DNA from 4 places in the Mesorhizobium sp. WSM4844 genome. Region 1 is predicted to be linked to each of the others. Evidence: predicted binding sites of a transcription regulator. Region 1 holds the regulator's gene; each other region holds the start of a gene.
What was found. The regulator LexA, encoded in region 1, represses DNA repair genes until DNA is damaged. The targets are predictions, from matches to a motif close to TGTTCNNNNTGTGTTCNG.

Region 1 (5,138 bases):
AGGATACCGACGCACCACGCGGCTTTCTCTCGGCCCTTGAAGCCAAACGCAAATCCGGCAGTTTCGCGCTGATCGCCGAGATCAAGAAGGCGAGCCCGTCCAAGGGCCTGATCCGCGCCGATTTCGATCCGCCGGCGCTGGCCACGGCCTATGCCAAAGGTGGGGCTGCCTGCCTGTCGGTGCTGACCGATGCGCCGTCTTTCCAGGGGGCGCCTGAATTCCTCACCGATGCGCGCAGCGCCGTGACATTGCCGGCTTTGCGCAAGGATTTTCTGTTCGAGCCCTATCAGGTGTTCGAGGCCCGTGCGTGGGGCGCGGACGCCATCCTGATCATCATGGCGAGCGTCGATGACGCCGTGGCCAGGGAACTCGAAACGACGGCGTTCGAGCTCGGCATGGATGCGCTGGTCGAGGTTCATGACGAGGCCGAGACGGAACGCGCGCTGAAACTGTCGTCGCGGCTGATCGGAATCAATAACCGCAATCTGCGGACGTTCGAAACCAGCATCGAGACATCGGAGCGGCTCGCGGCGATGGTGCCGGCCGACCGGCTGCTGGTCAGCGAGAGCGGTATTTTCTCGCACCAGGACTGCCGCAGGCTGGAACGGAGCGACATTGGCACTTTCCTCGTCGGCGAGAGCCTGATGCGGCAACAGGACGTGGCCACTGCGACGCACCTGCTTTTGACGGGCAAGGCGCCCGCCAATGCATCTGCCCGAAAATCGGAATCGATGTTCGGAGAGCATGATGCATAGATACAAAGCGTCAGAGCGTAGTTTGTGCGTCCAAACGGACGCACGTCGCTCCAGGGTGACCTGACGATGTCGGCCGCCCTCACCCATCTTGGCGCGGAAGGCGAAGCCAATATGGTCGATGTCGGCGACAAGGCGGAGACGACCCGCACGGCAATCGCCGAAGGTCTTGTCTCGATGCGGCCCGAAACGCTGAAAATGATTCTCGACGGCGATGCCAAGAAGGGCGACGTGCTGGGCACGGCGCGCATCGCCGGCATCATGGCGGCCAAGAGGACGCATGAGCTGATCCCGCTCTGCCATCCGCTGCTGTTGACCAAGATATCGGTAGACATCGAACCTGACGCGACGCTGCCCGGCCTGAAGGTCACGGCGCTGGCCCGCGTCACCGGCAAGACCGGCGTCGAGATGGAAGCGCTGACCGCCGTCTCGGTCGCCTGCCTGACCATCTATGATATGGCCAAGGCGGTCGATCGCGGCATGGCGATCTCCGGCATCAGGCTGGTGGAAAAGACCGGCGGCAAATCCGCCGACTACAAGGCGGATGCCCAGGGGGCAGGCCAATAATGGCGCTGCTTGCGGTCGCCGAGGCGCTCGAGCACCTGCTTGCGGATGCTGCGCCCTTGCAGGCTGAAAGCGTCGCGCTGATGGATGCCGCCGACCGCGTGCTGGCGGAGCCGCTCATGGCGCTCCGCACCCAGCCGCCATTCAACGCGTCGGCCATGGACGGCTATGCCGTGCGGGCCGACGATGTCGCGTCCGTGCCCGCGAGACTTTCGGTGATCGGCATGGCGCCGGCCGGTCGCGGCTTTACCGGAACGGTCGGCCCGGCGCAGGCCGTGCGCATCTTCACCGGCGCGCCGCTTCCCGCAGGCGCCGACACCATCGTCATCCAGGAGAATGTCCGCGACCTCGGTGGCGGCATCGTCGAAGTGACCGCGCCGACGGTTGAAGGCCGCAACATCCGCCGCCTCGGGCTCGATTTCTCGCAGGGCGACATGCTGCTGGAGAAAGGCCGCCTGCTTGATCCGGCGGCATTGTCGCTGGCGGCGTCGGCCAACCACCAGCAGGTCCGCGTGGTGAAACGGCCGCTGGTCGCCATCATCGCCACCGGCGACGAATTGCTGCCGCCGGGCAGCGACCTTGGCCCCGACCAGATCATCTCCTCCAATGCCTTTGGCGTCGCCGCCGCGGCCCGCTCGGTCGGCGCCAGCGCACTCGATCTCGGCATCGCCCCCGATCGCAAGGAGGCGATCGCCGCGCTGGTGACAAAAGCCGTCGACGCAGGCGCGGACGTCATCGTCACGCTGGGCGGCGCCTCGGTCGGGGACCATGACCTCGTCCATGACGTGCTGACCGGCGAAGGCATGGCGCTTGATTTCTGGAAAATCGCCATGCGGCCCGGCAAGCCACTGATGTTCGGGCGGCTGGGTGCCATCCGTTGCATCGGCCTGCCCGGCAATCCGGTGGCCAGCCTGGTCTGCACGCAGCTCTTTCTGAAGCCGCTGCTGGCGCGGCTCGGCGGCCGCGCCTTCCGCCAGGACATGCGTCAGGCGCGGCTCGGCGCCGCCATGCCGGCCAACGATCTCAGGCAGGACTATGTACGCGCGGTGGTGAAGGAAGAAGCCGGCACGCTTGAGGCAACGCCGTTCAGTATCCAGGATTCCTCGATGCTCAGAATGCTGGCCGACGCCAACGGACTGGTCGTGCGCGAGCCATTCGCTCCCGCAGCCGCAGCGGGCGCCGCCTGCAGCGTGCTGATGCTACGCTGAACAAACCGTCAACACATTCATTAAACTTTAAATGGTTGCGGAACACAACTGGAACAGATAGTGTTTGTTCTGGGTTTGTTTTTCTGATTCTGTTGGGGGTCGCGATGCTGACACGCAAACAACATGAACTGCTGATGTTCATTCACGAACGGCTGAAGGAAAGCGGCATTCCGCCCTCGTTCGACGAGATGAAGGAAGCGCTCGACCTCGCCTCCAAATCAGGGATCCACCGGCTGATCACGGCGCTGGAGGAACGCGGTTTCATTCGCCGCCTGCCCAACCGCGCCCGCGCGCTGGAGGTGCTGCGGCTGCCCGATTCGATCGCGCCGGGCCTCAATGCGGCGCGCAAATTCTCGCCGAGCGTCATTCAAGGCAGCCTTGGCCAGGGCGGGCTTGGACAGGGCGGCCTCGGACGCCAGATCAAGCCGGCGCCTTCGCGCATGCGTGCTGCCGGCAATGACGACGACGTCGTTGCCACCGTCTCCATACCGGTGATGGGCCGCATCGCTGCCGGTGTGCCGATCGACGCCATCCAGCACCAGACGCATTCGATCTCGGTGCCACCGGACATGATCACCGGCGGCACCCACTACGCGCTGGAGGTCAAGGGTGATTCGATGATCGAGGCCGGCATCTTCGACGGCGACACGGTCATCATCCGCAACGCCGACACCGCCCAGCCTGGCGAGATCATTGTCGCTCTGGTCGACGAGGAGGAAGCGACGCTGAAACGATTCCGCCGCAAAGGTGCCTCGATCGCACTGGAAGCCGCCAATCCGGCCTACGAGACGCGCATCTTCGGGCCGGACCGGGTCAAGGTGCAGGGCAAGCTCGTCGGACTGATCCGGCGTTACTGAAGGGCAGGCTTCTGGGGTTTCTTGGCCCTGCGGTATGGAGGCAGGCCCCTTGCCTCGCGCGAAAATCGCCGCTGCTCATGCCAGGGCCTGTATGGCTGTCTGACGGCAAAACGGATTTCTGCGCGCGTCGTCGCCGATAGCGGATCGAAGAAGACGGCGGCGCTGCCCATGCGAGCGAGCTGCCGTTTGGTGACGACGAGAACCAGCGGGTTGCGGCAGGGTTTGTAATAGGCTGTGGCGTCGTCGATGACGATCAAATCCGCAAAGGCACAGGCCGGCCGCGCGGTTTTCCGGTCGTCGGCGAGCGCAATGAGCGCGCCGGACGGATGCCGGGCCAAGCACAGGCCGGCAGTGCAGGTGAAAGGCGCTCCCGACGGCAGGTCGGCCGGGTCGGCGATGTCGAACTGCACATCTCCTTTTTCGAATGTCTCCGGCTCGATGATCGTTGTTGAAACCAGCGCATGTTTCCAGTTGTCGGTGGTGAATTCGTTCGAACGCATCCGGTTGACGGCAAGTTCGCCGCCGCCGATCGGCAGCGCCACCAGATGCGCATCCTCCGAAATCAGCACGTCGGGGGTGCGCGTCTCGGAAATCGTCAGCAGGCCGGCGAGCGCAAAGGGAAGTGCGGCAAGCCGCAGCCATGTCGTCGCCATCGTGGCTATGACCAGGGCGACTGTCACCAGCAGGACCGATTGCAACGAAATCAGTCCGACTGCATCGACCGGCGAACGCTCCGAGATCCATCCCGAAATTGCGATCATCGCCGTCAGGCCCTTGCCCATCATGTAGAGGAAAGGGCCGTCGAGGCCGAAAGGCATTGCCAAGGCGCTGAGGACGGCCAGGAACATGACGATCGTGACGATCGGCATGACGGCCAGATTGGCGAACAGGCTGAGCGGCGAGACGCGCTGGAAGTGCCAGATGGCGAACAGCGCGGTGGCGCTGCCGGCAATGATGGAGGTCATTGCGATGGTGCCTGCCCCAGCGACGAGTTTGCGCGTGACGAAAGCGACCGGTGACCGTCGCTGTCGCGGCGCCTTGGCCTTGTCGGCCCGGTAGTCGGACCAACCGGCATAGGCGCCCACGAGAGCCGCAGTCGCGGCGAAGGACATCTGGAAACTTGCGCCGACCACCTCATGCGGCGACACGACGATGACGACGATGGCCGAAATCGCCAGGTTGCGCATGGTGAGTGCCGCCCGGTCGAACAGCACGGCGACAAGCATTACCGCCAGCATGATGAAGCTGCGTTCAGCCGCGACCACGATACCGGAAAAGATCAGATAGGCAGCGATGGAGACGAGTGCGGCAGCAGCCGCATATTTCTTGACCGGCCGGCGCGACGAAAAGTCGGGAAACAGCGCAAAGGCGCCGCGCAGCAATCCCATGACGGTGCCGGCGACAAGCGCCATGTGCAGGCCGGAAATGGAGATGATGTGGTAGATGCCGGTGCGCCGCATCGATTCGTTTATCTCTTCGGGGATGCCGGCACGCACGCCGACGATCAGCGCAGCGGCAATCTCCCCCTCGGCACCACGGATGCTGTCCCTGATATGGTCGGCGATGGTTTCGCGCGCCTTCTCGATCGACGAAGAAAGGCGTGCGGTTAACGGTGCATCTTCGGAGACGACGATCTTTGGACTGCCGAGGAAAAAGCCACTGGCACCGATACCGGCGAAATAGCTGTCGAAGGAGAAGTCAAAGCTGTCCGGTCTGACCGGGCCAGTCGGAGGCAGAAGCCTCACATAGCCGGTTGC
Region 2 (5,138 bases), on a different contig from region 1:
CGAGTTCGGCCACCGAGCCGACATGCGCCAGCGCGATGAAACAGTCCTCGCCGGTCACCCGATCGCACTGGGCGATTTCCGGCAAGTCGCGGATGATCTCGGCGACCGCAGCCAACTGCCCGGGCACCGGCCTGATCCGCAGCCATGCCGACAGCTTCATGCCGAGCGCGGCCGGGTTGATCCGCACAGTATAGGCCTCGATCACGCCGCTCTCCTGCAGCCGCTTGATGCGCTCGGCCACGCTCGGCGCCGACAGGCCGACCGAGCGCGCCAGTTCGGCGGTGCTGGTGCGCGCATCCTTTTCCAGCAGGCGCAGGATTTTCAGATCCGCCGCATCCAGATCAGCATTTTCGTTTCGAATGCGTTTCAGGGAAAACTCCTTTGTTCAGGAGAATAAACGATCTCTTTGATTGGCCATTGCCCATATAAACAGGTAAATCTGCCTGCGATAATGAGCCTATGGATGATCAAGCGCAAGCCCCAGTTGCTATCCCTGCCCTCGCCGGCTCTGCCTTTGGCAAGCTGGCGACATCGCTGCCGCCGCATGTCTGGTTCGGTGTCAGCGCTGTGTTTCATTATCTCGGGCCGGCTTTCGCCGTGCTGCTTTTCCCGCATGTCGGCGTGCTTGGCATGGCCTGGCTGCGCATCGTCACCGCCGCCCTTGTCTTTGCGCCGCTGACCCGGCCGTGGACGGCCTTCGCCCGCGCCGACCGGCCGACACGGCTGCTGCTTCTCGCCTTCGGCGCCTGCCTCGGCGTGATGAATTGCTCCTTCTACCTGGCACTCGACCGCTTGCCGATCTCGCTGGTCGCGGCGATCGAATTCGTCGGCACCATCGGCGTTGCGCTGATCGGCGTCAGAAGCCGGCGCAACCTCGCAGCGCTTGCCGTTGCCGTCACCGGCACCTTGCTGCTGATCGACGTCAAATGGTCAAGCGACCCGATCGGGCTGTTCTGGGCTTTCCTCAACGGCGCGCTGTTCGTCGGCTACATCGTGCTTGGCCATCGCGTTGCCCGCGCCGGCGCTGGCGACGGCATCGCCGGCCTGGGCGCTGCCATGGCGGTCGCCTGCCTCATCGTGCTGCCGATCGGCTTCACCGATGCGCTGCCGGCTTTCTCGGCGCCGCCACTGCTCATCGCCGCCATCGGCGTCGGCATCTGCTCCTCGGTCATCCCCTATATCTGCGACCAGCTTGCCATGTCGCGGCTGCCGCGATCGAGCTTCGCGCTGATGCTGTCGTTGCTGCCGGTCACCGCCACGCTGATCGGCGTCATTGTGCTCCGCCAGATACCCAGCCCAACCGATTGCATCGGCATCGCGCTGGTGGTGGCCGGCGTCGCTTTTCACAAACCGGCAAATGCCTGATCAGGCAAGCTTCTCCTTGAGAAAGGCGATCGTCCGGCCCCAGGCGAGGTCCGCCGCGTTCTTGTCGTAGCGAGCCGCCGACGTGTCATTGTTGAAGGCATGATTGGCGCCTTCATAGACATGGATCGTGTACTCGACTTCAGCTGCATCGAGCTCCTTCCTGAAGGCGTCGATACCGGCATTGATGCGGGTGTCGAGCCCGGCATAATGCAGCAGCAGCGCCGCCTTGATCTTCGGCACATCCTCGGCCTTCGGCTGCATGCCGTAATAGGCGACAGCGGCAGCCAGATCCGGCGCATTGGCAGCCAGTGTGTTCACCGTGGCGCCGCCCCAGCAGAAGCCGACCGCGCCGACCTTGCCGTTGCCGTCCTCGCTGCCCCTGAGGAAAGCGACCGCTGCGACCGCATTGGCAGTGGTTTGCGCCGGATCGAGCTTGGAAAACTGCTCGCGCGCCTTGTCTTCGTCGGCCGGCGTGCCGCCGAACGGCGACAGGAAATCCGGGGCGAGCGCAACGAAGCCTTCCAGCGCCACGCGCCGCGTCAGATCGCGTATATGCGGGTTGAGCCCCCTGTTCTCATGCACGACGATGACGGTGCCGAGCTTGCCGGACTGGCCGGCCGGCTTGACCAGATAGCCCTTCATCTCGCCACCGCTGCCGGGATAGCTGATGTCCTCGCCGGTCACGCGTGAATCGTCCTCGGCAACAATCGCCGCCCGGGCTGAATTCGCCGCCAGCAGCGGCGCGATTGCGGCGGCCGCCGCACCTGATCCGGCAAGCCTGGTCAATTGTTCCATGAAGCGCCGCCGGTCGAGCGTCAGATGCGTGTATTCGTCATAGGCGTCGATCATAGCCTGGGTAATGGCGGGTCTGTTGACGGCGGGGTTGGCAGGGCTCGGTTTTGTCATGGCGCTCTCCTCGGCTTCGGGAACATGTCCGCCGCGCAAGATAGGGTAGAAGCCCGCACGGTCCAGTCACGGATCGGTGAGGCGCTGCTGACGCAAGCGCAGGTCCGCCAGACCGGCGGCTGGTCCAGGATGACACCGTTCGACTGGTGCGCTGTCCCACTTTCTCCGATCCGCCGTGCCTGTCGAGCAGGCCGGCGCTATGGCTGGCGTGCCATAGGATTTGCAACTCCCCCGCCTGGACAGAGAACAAAACGGAGACACTTCTGGCCTTTCGCTGCCGAATCACTACATTCGGGGGAGATGTCCGGCTTTTCGGAAGATATGCCTTTTTTTGATGAACCGAACGCGCGGCCCGTGGCCCCGTCGGGCATTGCTGCGCGCGCCATGGCTGCCCGCAGCGGCCATGCCGATGCACCCGATTATCTGAACGGGCTCAACCCCGAGCAGCGGCTGGCGGTAGAAACCACCGAGGGTCCGGTGCTGGTGCTGGCCGGCGCCGGCACAGGCAAGACGCGCGTGCTGACCACCCGCATCGCTCACATCCTCGCCACCGGCAAGGCCTTCCCGTCGCAGATCCTCGCCGTCACCTTCACCAACAAGGCGGCGCGCGAGATGAAGCAGCGCATCGGCCTGCTGATCGGCGAAGGCAATGTCGAAGGCATGCCGTGGCTCGGCACCTTCCACTCGATTGGAGTGAAGCTGCTGCGCCGCCACGCCGAACTTGCCGGGCTCAGATCCGACTTCACCATTCTCGACACCGACGACGTCGTGCGCCTGATCAAGCAGCTCATCCAGGCCGAAGGACTGGACGACAAACGCTGGCCGGCCAAGCAGTTCGCCCAGATGATCGACGGCTGGAAGAACAAGGGGCTTGGCCCCGCCGAGATTGCCGAGGGCGACGCCCGCGCCTTCGCCAACGGCAAGGGGCGTGAACTCTACAAGGCTTATCAGGAGCGGCTGAAGACGCTGAACGCCTGCGACTTCGGCGATCTCCTGTGCCACCCGATCCGTATCTTCCGCGCCAATCCGGACGTGCTGAAGGAATACCACAAGCGCTTCCGCTACATCCTTGTCGACGAGTACCAGGACACCAACACCGCCCAGTACATGTGGCTGCGGCTGCTGGCGCAGCGGCCGAATGCCAAGCCGATCTCCCCCCTTGAGGGGGAGATGTCCGGCAGGACAGAGGGGGGTGCCTCGCGCCGACAGGCTGGAGGGACAGCGCCCCCCTCTGTCGCCTCCGGCGACATCTCCCCCTCTAGGGGGGAGATTGGGCGCTCTTCATCCGAAGGCCGAGCTAGGTCCACCATAAACATCTGCTGCGTCGGCGACGACGACCAGTCGATCTATGGCTGGCGCGGCGCCGAAGTCGACAACATCCTGCGCTTCGACAAGGATTTCCCCGGCGCCACGATCATCCGGCTGGAACGCAACTACCGCTCCACCGCGCACATCCTCGGCACCGCCTCCCACCTCATCGCCCACAATGAAAGCCGCTTCGGCAAGACGCTGTTCACCGAAAAGATCGCCGAGGATGACGAGAAGGTGCATGTCCATGCCGCCTGGGATTCCGAGGAAGAGGCCCGCGCTGTTGGCGAAACCATCGAGGCCTACCAGCGGCAGAAGCACAATCTCAACGACATGGCCATTCTTGTCCGCGCGTCCTTCCAGATGCGCGAGTTCGAGGACCGCTTCGTCACCCTCGGCCTCAACTACCGCGTCATCGGCGGCCCGCGCTTTTACGAGCGCCTCGAAATCCGCGACGCGCTGGCCTTCTTCCGCGTCGTCGCGCAAGGCGCAGACGACCTCGCCTTCGAGCGCATCGTCAACGTGCCGAAGCGCGGGCTGGGCGAAGCCACCATCCGCCAGATCCACGACACCGCCAGGGCGCTGCGCATCCCGATGCTGGAGGCTGCGGAAAAACTCGCTGAGAGCGACGAGCTGAAGCCAAAGCCGCGCGCAGCGTTGCGCCAGGTTGCCGCCAATTTCGAGCGCTGGCAAAAGGCGCTGGAGACCACGCCGCACACCGAGCTGGCCGAGACCATCCTGGAGGAGAGCGGCTACACCGACATGTGGAAGAACGACCGCTCGGTAGAAGCGCCCGGCCGGCTGGAAAACCTCAAGGAACTGATCCGCTCCATGGAGGAGTACGAATCGCTGCGCTCCTTCCTCGAACATGTAGCGCTGGTGATGGATGCCGAGCAGAACGCCGAGCTCGACGCCGTCAACATCATGACGCTGCATTCGGCCAAGGGCCTCGAATTCGAGACGGTTTTTCTGCCCGGCTGGGAGGAGGGACTGTTCCCGCATCAGCGCGCGCTCGACGAGGGCGGCCGCTCCGGGCTGGAGGAAGAGCGGCGGCTGGCCTATGTCGGGCTGACCCGCGCCAAGAAGAACCTGCATTTGTGGTTCGTCTCCAACCGCCGCATCCACGGCCTGTGGCAATCGACGATCCCGTCGCGCTTCCTCGATGAATTGCCGGAAGCCCATGTCGAGGTCGCCGAGAGCGGCAACTCCTATGGCGGCTACGGCAATGCCTATGGCGGCGGCTCCTTCGCCTCCGGACGGGGCGGCCAGGCGGCAGGACGGCAGAATCCTTACGGCGCTTCGCGCTTCGACAATGTCGGCGCAGAAAAATCCGGCGCCTTCTCCAGCACCTATGCAACGCCGGGCTGGCAGCGCGCGCAGCAGAACCGCACCGAGGCGACCGACCGCAACTGGGGCTCGCGCTCCGGCCACCAGGTCGAGCGCATCGGCTATGGCGAGACCGACAGTGGCTATGGCGCCGGCCGTACCTCGATCAAGGGCCGCACCATCGACGGCGAACTGGTCGCCAAATCCGTTGCCGACAAGCCGTCGGCCTTCAG
Region 3 (5,138 bases), on a different contig from region 1:
CGCCATGCTTCTCGCGCACCGGGAACCACACTGTTTCGGTCGCGGCCTCGCCGGAACCAGCCCAGCTCTTGCGCGCCTCGGCCTTCTGCTGCTCCATCGCATTGGTGAAGCCGGCAAGATCGACCGAGATGTTGCGCTGACGCAGCGCGTCCTGCGTCAGATCGAGCGGAAAGCCATAGGTGTCGTAGAGCTTGAAGGCGGTCTCGCCATCCAGCATGTCGCCGGCACCCAGCTTTTCCGTAGCCTCCGAAAGCAGGCCCAAGCCGCGCACCAGCGTCTTGCGGAAACGGGTTTCTTCAAGCTTAAGCGTCTCGGTGATCATCTGTTCGCCGCGCACCAGTTCCGGATAGGCCTGGCCCATCTCGCGCACCAGCGCCGGCACCAGCCGCCACATCAGCGGATCACCGGCGCCCAAAAGCTGCGCGTGGCGCATGGCGCGGCGCATGATGCGACGCAGCACGTAGCCGCGGCCCTCATTGGACGGCAGCACGCCGTCGGCCACCAGAAAGCAGGACGAACGCAGATGGTCGGCGATGACGCGGAACGATCCGACGGTGTCGGCATCCGGACCGCGGCCGAGCGCGGATGACGCGGCCTCGATCAGGTGACGGAACAGGTCGGTCTCGAAGACGCTCTCGACCCCTTGCAGAATGGAGGCCATGCGCTCCAGGCCCATGCCGGTGTCGATCGACGGGCGCGGCAGGTCGATGCGCTCATCCTTCGTCACCTGTTCATACTGCATGAACACCAGGTTCCAGAATTCAAGGAAACGGTCGCCATCCTCCTCGGGGCTGCCGGGAGGGCCGCCCCAGATGTGCTCGCCACGGTCTATGAAGATCTCCGAGCACGGACCGCAAGGTCCGGTGTCGCCCATCGCCCAGAAATTGTCCGAGGTCGGAATGCGGATGATGCGATCGTCGGAAAAGCCGGCGATCTTCTTCCAGTAGCCGGCAGCCTCGTCGTCGGTGTGATAGACCGTGACCAGCAGCTTGTCCTTCTTCAACCCGAACTCCCTGGTGATCAGGTTCCAGGCAAGCTCGATGGCACGCTCCTTGAAATAGTCGCCGAACGAGAAATTACCGAGCATCTCGAAGAAGGTCAGGTGGCGCGCGGTGTAGCCGACATTGTCGAGGTCGTTGTGCTTGCCGCCGGCGCGAACACTCTTCTGAGCCGTCGTGGCACGCGAATAGGGTCGCTTTTCCAGGCCGGTGAAAACGTTCTTGAACTGCACCATGCCGGCATTGGTGAACATCAGTGTCGGGTCGTTGCGCGGCACCAGCGGGCTCGACGCGACGACCTCGTGACCCTCCTTGCGGAAATAGTCGAGGAATGTCGACCGGATCTCGTTCACGCCACTCATGAATACTGCCTTTTAGCTTTTAGAGAGAGCCGCCGGCGCGGCCGACGGCAAATGGACATGGCCTTTTAGCCGCCGCGTTGCACCCTGTCCAGAAACACGGAATTGGGCCAATTTGCGGGGCTTGCCGGTCATCTCGTTGCCGGCCTGCCGGTCATCTCGGCGCCACCGCTGAAACGCAAACCGCCGGCGCTAGGCCGGCGGTTCGAACGCAACAATACAGAACTCGATTACACAGGCTGGAGGTGATGAGCCGGAATCATGGCCAAACTCCGACCAATGCCGAAGCCTACATGGCGCCGGCTTCGTCCTCGAAACCGTCGTCTCCGCCTTCGGAACCACCATTCTCGAGGAACTTTTCCGCAATCAGCCCGGCATTCTGCCGTAGTGCCAATTCGATCTCGCGCGCCGTGTCGGGATTGTCGCGCAGGAACAGTTTTGCGTTCTCGCGGCCCTGGCCGAGACGCTGCGAATTGTAGGAGAACCAGGCGCCCGACTTTTCGACCACGCCGGCCTTGACGCCGAGGTCGACCAGCTCGCCGGTCTTGGACACGCCCTCGCCATACATGATATCGAACTCGACCACCTTGAAGGGCGGCGCCAGCTTGTTCTTGACCACCTTGACGCGGGTCTGGTTGCCGACGACCTCGTCGCGGTCCTTGACCGAGCCGATGCGGCGAATGTCGAGGCGCACCGAAGCGTAGAATTTCAGCGCGTTGCCGCCGGTCGTGGTCTCCGGCGAACCGAACATGACGCCGATCTTCATGCGGATCTGGTTGATGAAGATGACCATGGTGTTGGAGCGCGAGATCGAGGCGGTCAGCTTGCGCAGCGCCTGGCTCATCAGGCGGGCCTGCAGGCCGGGCAGCGAATCGCCCATCTCGCCTTCGATTTCGGCGCGCGGCGTCAGCGCCGCGACCGAATCGACCACCAGCACGTCGATGGCGCCGGAACGCACCAGCGTGTCGCAGATCTCCAGCGCCTGCTCGCCGGTATCGGGCTGCGAGATCAAGAGGTTTTCGAGGTCGACGCCGAGCTTGCGGGCATAGACCGGGTCGAGAGCGTGCTCGGCATCGACAAAGGCGCAGATGCCGCCCTTCTTCTGGGCCTCCGCCACAGTGTGCAGCGCCAGCGTCGTCTTGCCCGAGCTTTCCGGCCCGTAGATCTCGATGATGCGGCCGCGCGGCAGGCCGCCGACGCCGAGCGCGATGTCGAGGCCAAGCGAACCGGTCGGCACCGTTTCGATCTCGACGACCTGCTCGTTTGCGCCGAGCCGCATGATCGAGCCCTTGCCGAAGGCACGCTCGATTTGCGACAGCGCCGCATCCAGAGCCTTTGATTTGTCCACCGTTTTGTCCTCTACAAGCCGCAAAGAATTCTGAGCCATGATACATCACCCCTTGGTCGTCAATGAAGGCCGGACAATCCGTAATCCCTATCAATTTGTACCTTTTTTGTTCTCGATTGGCAAGGGGATACAACCGATTGAAAAACCAACAATATCCGGATTTGTTCTATTTTTGTTTCGCGTTTTCACCCAAGATGCATCCCGGCTTCACCCGCAGGATTCTGCTAGGCATCTTCCGAATCGCGCCTCCGGTTGCCGGGTTCCGCCTGGCAACCTAGTCTCACCGGGAACAGCAAAGGTCATCTCATCGGCATGATGAAGTCGCCGACAGTCCTGGCCGTAGGCGGCGCCTATATCGAGCGGCGCGGCCAGGTTTTGGGCGCCTTCGTGCCGGCGGCGTCGAACCCCGGCACGATGCACGAGGAAGTCGGCGGCGCCGTCTTCAATGCGCTGCGCTGCGCCGTGCGCCGCGGCGTCTCCGGTTCGCTGCTTTCGGTGCGCGGCGGCGATGTTCCGGCCGATACGGTCTCGCGCGCCATTGCTGTGGCGGGGATTGCCGATCTGTCGGTGGTGTTCCTAGATCGCACGACGCCGAGCAACACGACGATAATCGACGGCGACGGCGCGCTGATCGCCGGCCTCGCCGACATGGCGCTCTACGACCTGGCGCTTGCCAAGCAGATCCGCCGTGCCAAGGTGCACGAGGCAATCAGCACTGCCGATGCAGTCCTTTGCGACGCAAACCTGCCGTCGGCGGCGCTCGAGCGGCTGGTAGCGCTTGCAGCCGACAAGCCCGTGTTTGCACTTGCCGTTTCGCCCAGCAAGGCGGCGCGGCTCGCGCCGGTGCTGGGCAGTCTGGCGCTGGCCTTCATGGACCGGCGCGAGGCCGGCGCGCTCGCCGCTGTCGGTATCGACGCTGCGGAGCAAGATATCATCGACGGCCTGAGGCGTGCGGGCCTCAGAGGCGGCGGGGTCACCGCTGGCGACGGTCCAGTGCTCGGTTTCGACGAAACCGACGCGTTTTCGATCTCTCCGCCTACGTCACAAAAGCCGGCGGATGCGACCGGCGCCGCCGATGCGCTGGCGGGCGCAACGATCGCCGCCCTGCTGCGCGGCCTGACGCTGCGCGTGGCGCTGCGCGAAGGCGTTGCCGCAGCAATCCTCGCCGTCGAGAGCGCCACCTTCACGAGCGCTATCTTTGCCGAGGCGCTGGCATTCGTGCCCGAGGCGCGCGACCTGGCTTGAACCCCCGGATGTTGGCGCCGCCCCTCAACCCCCTGCCGGGACCTTCTCCCCGTAAAGGACGGGGAGAAGGGGCTTGGCCGCGACGCCGGCGACCCCTCTCCCCGTCCTTCACGGGGAGAGGGTAAGGGTGATGGGCAGCGCCGACCTGAAACGATTATCTTAAACTGAGCGGCTAGCGGACACAGCTACTTGCCGGCCCGCAGCCCCGCCTCATAGGCCAGGCGTGCCCAGGCCGCCATCTCATCCGGATCGTCGAAGGCGCTGTCGGGAACGCTCCAATACGGCATCGACACCAGCTTGCCGTGCCGCGACCCCGTATAGGTCCATTGCCGGCAGCCGGCCGCCTCGAATTCGGGCGCGCTTTCCGCATCGGCTTTCAGCATCAATTCGTCACGAATGACGATGGCGACGATCACGCCGTCGAAATAGATGCCCTTGCCGCCGAACATCTTGCGAATGCTGACCGGTCCGAGGCCTTCGAAAAGTTCGGCAATGCGTTCATTGTCCATGCCGCGATCATGTCACCCGGATTTCCCCTTGTCACCGCCGCAGCCGGCGCCATCCTGACAAGTTGAAAGCCAATTTCGTCGGAGTTTTTCATGCCGCTTCTGCTCAAAGGCTCCTGCCGGTGCAATGCCGTCCGCTTCGAGGTGGAAAGCCACACGCCGGTGCCGTTCATGCTGTGCTACTGCTCGATCTGCCGCAAGCAGCAGGGCGGCGGTGGCTTTGCCATCAATCTCGGTGCCGATTTCGAGACGCTGAAAATCAAGGGCAAGCGCCATCTTGGCGTCTACCAGGCCGAGATCGAGGACGACGAGCATCCGCAATGCGAGATCTCGTCAGGCGAGCGAAATTTCTGCAAAAAATGTGGTTCGGCACTGTGGCTCTATGACCGGACCTGGCCGGAGCTGGTCCACCCCTTCGCCTCGGCGATCGACACAGACCTGCCAAAACCACCTGAAAAGGTGCACCTCATGCTGAAATACAAGGCGAACTGGGTCGAGCCCGAAATCGGCAAGGGCGACAAGGTCTTCGACGTCTATCCCGAGGAATCGATCGCAGACTGGCACAAACGAACGGGAATGTGGGTGGATTAGCATTTCTTCGCCCCGTTTACGGCAGGGCAATCGCACGTGGGTAAGTGCCCCCACACCCCCCATTACAACCCCAAATGGGATGGCGATTAGG
Region 4 (5,138 bases), on a different contig from region 1:
GGCATCGAAACCCGACCGGCCCGCCGAACGGGAATCGTTGCTGCCGGCGCAGCCGAACTGACAAGGCGCTCCGCCTGCGCCTTCATCGAGGCCCAGCAGGCGATCCTCAAAATGTCGCGATTGGCAGATGACCGGCGAGGTTGTAAGGGCAAGCAGCCCATCCGATCCGCCGGAGATCCGCCATGCCTCTGAAAGTCGCTGTCCAGATGGACCACATCTCCACCGTCTCGATTGCCGGCGACACGTCGTTTGCGCTGTCGTTGGAAGCGCAGCGGCGCGGCCACCAGCTGTTTCATTATACGCCCGACCGGCTGTCGCTGCGCGACGGCAAGGTGTTTGCCGGCGTCGAGGAAATGCAGGTCCGCGACGAGAAGGGCAATCACTATTCGCTCGGCGAGAAAGTGCGCACCGACCTGTCGGAGATGGACGTCGTCCTGCTCAGGCAGGACCCGCCGTTCGACATGAACTACATCACCACGACGCATATGCTCGAGTGCATCCATCCCAGGACGCTGGTGGTCAACGACCCGGCCTGGGTGCGCAACAGCCCGGAAAAGATCTTCGTCACCGAGTTTCCCGACCTGATGCCGGAAACGCTGATCACCAAGGACAGCCAGGAGGTTGCCGCCTTCCGCAAGGAGTTCGGCGACATCATCGTCAAGCCGCTCTACGGCAATGGCGGCGCCGGCATCTTCCACCTGCACGAGGCCGATCGCAACCTCGCCTCGCTGCTCGAAATGTTCGGCCAGATGTTCCGCGAGCCCTATATCGTTCAGCGTTATCTGAAGGAGGTGCGAGCCGGCGACAAGCGCATCATCCTGATCGACGGCGAGCCGGTCGGCGCCATCAACCGGGTGCCGGCCGAGACTGATTCACGCTCCAACATGCATGTCGGCGGCCGTGCCGAAAAAACGGAACTAACGGAGCGCGAACGCGAGATCTGCGCCCGCATCGGCCCGTCGCTGAAGGAGCGCGGTTTTATCCTCGTCGGCATCGACGTGATCGGCGACTACATGACCGAGATCAACGTGACGTCGCCGACCGGTGTGCGCGAGGTAAAACGCTTCGGCGGCGCCGACATCGCCAGCCTGTTCTGGGATGCGGTCGAGGCCAAGCGCAAGTAACGTCCCTGCATGCCGGGACGGCGGTGTTCCGGCCCGTAGCCGATGCGACGCCATAACGGCACAACGTTCGATTGTTCCCGTAATGTTCTTGCCTTTGCCCAAAATCTGTGGTTGTCTCGGATGACGCCGTTCGCGGCATGATCGCATGGGCTCGGGCGAGCCCATGTCCGGGGGCAGAAAAATGGTTGCGCGGGTCCGCACGGTCGCTTTCCAAGGCATCGAGGCCGTGCCGGTCGACGTGCAGGTGATGATCGCGCCGGGCAAGGTCAACATGCACATCGTCGGCCTCGGCGACAAGGCGGTGGCCGAAAGCCGGGAGCGGGTGCAGGCGGCGCTGCACGCATCGGGCCTGTCGATGCCGTCGAAGAAGGTCACCGTCAATCTGGCGCCTGCCGACCTGCCCAAGGAAGGCAGCCATTACGATTTGCCGATCGCGCTTGGCCTGATGGCGGCGCTTGGCGCCATTCCAGGCGACATGCTGGCCGGCTACGTCGTGCTTGGCGAACTGTCGCTCGACGGCACCATCGCCGCGGTGGCCGGCGCGCTTCCCGCGGCGATCGGCGCCAATGCCGAAGGCAAGGGCCTGATCTGCCCTTTCGCCTGCGGCCCGGAAGCGGCGTGGGCCGGCAAGGATTTCGACATTCTGGCGCCGCGCAGCCTGATCGCCATCGCCAATCATTTTCGCGGCACGCAAGTGCTGTCGCGGCCGGAGGCCGGCATCCATGCCTCGGCGCGCGACCTGCCGGATCTTGCCGACATCAAGGGCCAGGAGACCGCCAAGCGGGCACTCGAAGTGGCGGCGGCCGGCGGCCATAACATGCTGATGATCGGTCCGCCAGGATCGGGAAAATCGATGCTGGCGCAGCGGCTGCCGTCGATCCTGCCGCCGCTGGCGCCGAGGGAATTGCTCGAAGTCTCGATGATCGCCTCGGTGGCCGGCGAGCTTGGTGAAGGCAAGCTGACCGACCGGCGGCCGTTCCGCGCGCCGCACCATTCGGCCTCGATGGCGGCGCTGGTCGGCGGCGGCCTGCGCGTGCGGCCGGGCGAGGCCTCGCTAGCCCACCACGGCGTGCTGTTCCTCGACGAGTTCCCCGAATTCTCGCCGCAGGCGCTCGACGCGCTGCGCCAGCCGCTGGAGACCGGCGACTGCATGATCGCCCGCGCCAATCATCGCGTCACCTATCCGGCGCGCATCCAGCTGGTCGCGGCGATGAACCCGTGCCGCTGCGGCATGGCCGGCGAGCCGGGCTATCGCTGCCTGCGCGGCGACCGCTGCCGCACCGACTACCAGGCGCGCATATCAGGCCCGCTGCTCGACCGCATCGATCTCCGGATCGAGGTGCCGGCGGTCTCGGCCAGCGATCTGATCCGGCCGGACCGGGCGGAGAAAAGTGCCGATGTGGCGCTGCGCGTGGCCCGCGCGCGGACAACCCAGCGCGAACGTTTCGAGCGGCTCGGCGCGACCTCCGTCACCACCAACGCGCACTGCTCACCCTCTGTTATCGAGGAGATCGCGATGCCGGATCCATCAGGCCTGTCGCTGCTCAGGGATGCCAGCGAAAAGCTCGGCTTTTCAGCGCGGGCCTATCACCGGGTGCTGAAGGTGGCGCGGACGCTGGCCGATCTCGAGGCCAGCGAGACGGTCGGCCGCATCCATCTGGCCGAGGCGATTTCGTACCGCATGAGTTCGGAGCGAATGGCGCAGGCGGCGTGACGTTCCCCTCCCCCCGTGAGGGAGGGAGGGTGACCGGCCCGGCCCGCAGGAACTCGACGGTCTGAGCTACGCGGCCCGATCGTTGTGGCCAATGATTTCCGCGGCAGCTACTTAACCGGAATCATGAGATGTGCGTAGGGAGTGCCCGCCCACATCACATATGGCCTGGACGTGTCAGGTTTGGGGTCAGCCGGATAGCCCTGCATCATGTCCGTTGCGTTGACGATCATCACGTGCGGTCCGGTCTCCACCCAATTGTTGCCTTCCTCGGGCTTCGTCGCATAAGGATCGGTGTTGCTGCCATCGGTGCCGCCGGCCAGCATATACATGAAGCCGACCTTGCCCTTGGGCGGTTCCTTTTTTCCAATCCACGCCATTGCCCATTCCATCGCGTTGGCATCGCCACACATTGGATCCGGGCCAGGTGTGGCCGGGTTGTCCGGCATGCACCAGAAGCCGTTTGTGCCCTCGCGCAGTGTGCGCATTGCACCCTTCTCATCCATAGCGTGGATCGCAGCGCCGCTTGCTACAGCGGGGGGTGCGGCGGATTCAGCGCTCTTGATCATCGCAGCGTCATCGGCGGCTGCGCCTTGCATCGCAACCAAACTGCCCGCCGCCACAAGGGCAGCGACCGTCAGAAGCCGTTTCATGGCCGTTCTCCGGTTTTGAGTTGATCTTGTGCATGATGTCGGACGCACGGCCTCCCAGAGCCGTTTGTCGGTAGTTAAATCGTAGCAGATCGCGTGCACTGGGACAACGACGTTTTAGTAATTGCTAATATCTGTCGGGTTATACTAAAACTCTGTACGCGCTATCGAGGGGCCTTCCTTCGCCTTCAGCTCGAGCCGCCGCGCGTGCAGCACCGGCTCGGTGTAGCCGTTGGGCTGGACCCGGCCCTTGAAGACGAGGTCGCAGGCGGCCAGGAAGGCAATCGACTTGTCGAAGTCAGGGGCCATCGGCCGGTAGAGCGGATCGCCTGCGTTCTGGCGGTCGACGACGCCGGCCATGCGCTTCATCGTCTCCATCACCTGGTCTGAGGTGCACACGCCGTGATGCAGCCAGTTGGCGATGTGCTGCGAGGAGATGCGCAGCGTCGCGCGGTCCTCCATCAGGCCTATGTCATTGATGTCAGGCACTTTCGAGCAGCCGACGCCCTGGTCGATCCAACGAACGACATAGCCCAGAATGCCTTGCGCGTTGTTGTCGAGTTCGTTCTGGACCTCCTCCGGCGACCAGTTCGGCCGCACCTCTACCGGCACCGACAAGATGTCGTCGAGCTTTGCCTTGGGGCGGCTCTTCAGCGCCGCCTGCACAGCGTGGACGTCGACCTTGTGGTAATGGGTGGCGTGCAGTGTCGCCGCTGTCGGAGACGGCACCCAGGCGGTGTTGGCGCCGGCCCTGGGATGGGCGATCTTTTCCGCCAGCATCGCCGCCATCAGATCGGGCATCGCCCACATGCCCTTGCCGATCTGGGCGCGGCCGGCCAGCCCGCATTCCAGCCCGGTGTCGACGTTCCAGGCTTCGTAGGCGGCAATCCAGACGGCCTGCTTCATGTCGCCCTTGCGGATCATCGGGCCGGCTTCCATCGAGGTGTGGATCTCGTCGCCGGTGCGGTCGAGGAAACCGGTGTTGATGAAGACGACGCGATCTTTGGCGGCGCGGATCGCCTCCTTGAGGTTGACGGTGGTGCGCCGCTCCTCGTCCATAATGCCCATTTTGATGGTGTTTTTCACCATGCCGAGCAGCGCCTCGACGCGGTCGAATATCTCGACGGCGAAGGCAACTTCTTCCGGGCCGTGCATCTTGGGCTTTACGACATACATCGAGCCCGCGCGCGAGTTTAGCCGGCGGCCGTTCGGGCCGACATCGTGTAGCGCGATCAGCGCCGTCATCGCCGCATCCATGATGCCTTCCGGGACTTCGTTGCTGTCGCGATCTGTAATCGCCGGATTGGTCATGAGGTGGCCGACGTTGCGGATCAGCATCATCGAGCGGCCGGGCAGGGACAGTGCGCGCCCATCAGGCGCGGTGTACGACCGGTCGGGATTGAGTTTTCGTGTAAACGTGCTGCCGGCCTTGGTGATCTCCTCGGCAAGGTCACCCTTCATCAGGCCGAGCCAGTTGCGGTAGACCAAAACCTTGTCCTGCGCATCGACCGCCGCCACCGAATCCTCGCAGTCCTGAATGGTGGTCAGCGCCGATTCCAGCACGACGTCGGCAATGCCGGCCGGATCGGTCTTGCCGATCTGGTTGCTGCGGTCGATCGATATTTCGACATGCAGGCCATTGCGGGTGAGCAG

Region 2: a site for LexA is predicted at 2,514-2,531, ahead of AC0L2A_RS35310 (ATP-dependent helicase). Genes of this name have one in related genera too.
Region 3: a site for LexA is predicted at 2,868-2,885, ahead of recA (recombinase RecA). Genes of this name have one in related genera too.
Region 4: a site for LexA is predicted at 1,197-1,214, ahead of AC0L2A_RS19555 (YifB family Mg chelatase-like AAA ATPase). Genes of this name have one in related genera too.

Annotation. Positions count from the first base shown of each region.
Region 1 covers NZ_JBVVQB010000006.1:60,247-65,384, forward strand. The annotation lists gene trpC (indole-3-glycerol phosphate synthase TrpC) at 1-755, shown strand, start outside; gene moaC (cyclic pyranopterin monophosphate synthase MoaC) at 822-1,319, shown strand; gene AC0L2A_RS07605 (molybdopterin molybdotransferase MoeA) at 1,319-2,524, shown strand; gene lexA (transcriptional repressor LexA) at 2,629-3,381, shown strand; gene AC0L2A_RS07615 (ComEC/Rec2 family competence protein) at 3,375-5,138, opposite strand, start outside.
Region 2 covers NZ_JBVVQB010000102.1:345-5,482, forward strand. The annotation lists gene AC0L2A_RS35295 (Lrp/AsnC family transcriptional regulator) at 1-370, opposite strand, end outside; gene AC0L2A_RS35300 (EamA family transporter) at 460-1,365, shown strand; gene AC0L2A_RS35305 (dienelactone hydrolase family protein) at 1,366-2,271, opposite strand; gene AC0L2A_RS35310 (ATP-dependent helicase) at 2,572-5,138, shown strand, end outside.
Region 3 covers NZ_JBVVQB010000013.1:140,600-145,737, forward strand. The annotation lists gene alaS (alanine--tRNA ligase) at 1-1,360, opposite strand, end outside; gene recA (recombinase RecA) at 1,647-2,744, opposite strand; gene AC0L2A_RS13695 (carbohydrate kinase family protein) at 3,018-3,950, shown strand; gene AC0L2A_RS13700 (TfoX/Sxy family protein) at 4,136-4,459, opposite strand; gene AC0L2A_RS13705 (GFA family protein) at 4,550-5,047, shown strand.
Region 4 covers NZ_JBVVQB010000024.1:46,251-51,388, reverse strand. The annotation lists gene gshB (glutathione synthase) at 183-1,124, shown strand; gene AC0L2A_RS19555 (YifB family Mg chelatase-like AAA ATPase) at 1,306-2,838, shown strand; gene AC0L2A_RS19550 (hypothetical protein) at 2,946-3,488, opposite strand; gene AC0L2A_RS19545 (malate synthase G) at 3,633-5,138, opposite strand, start outside.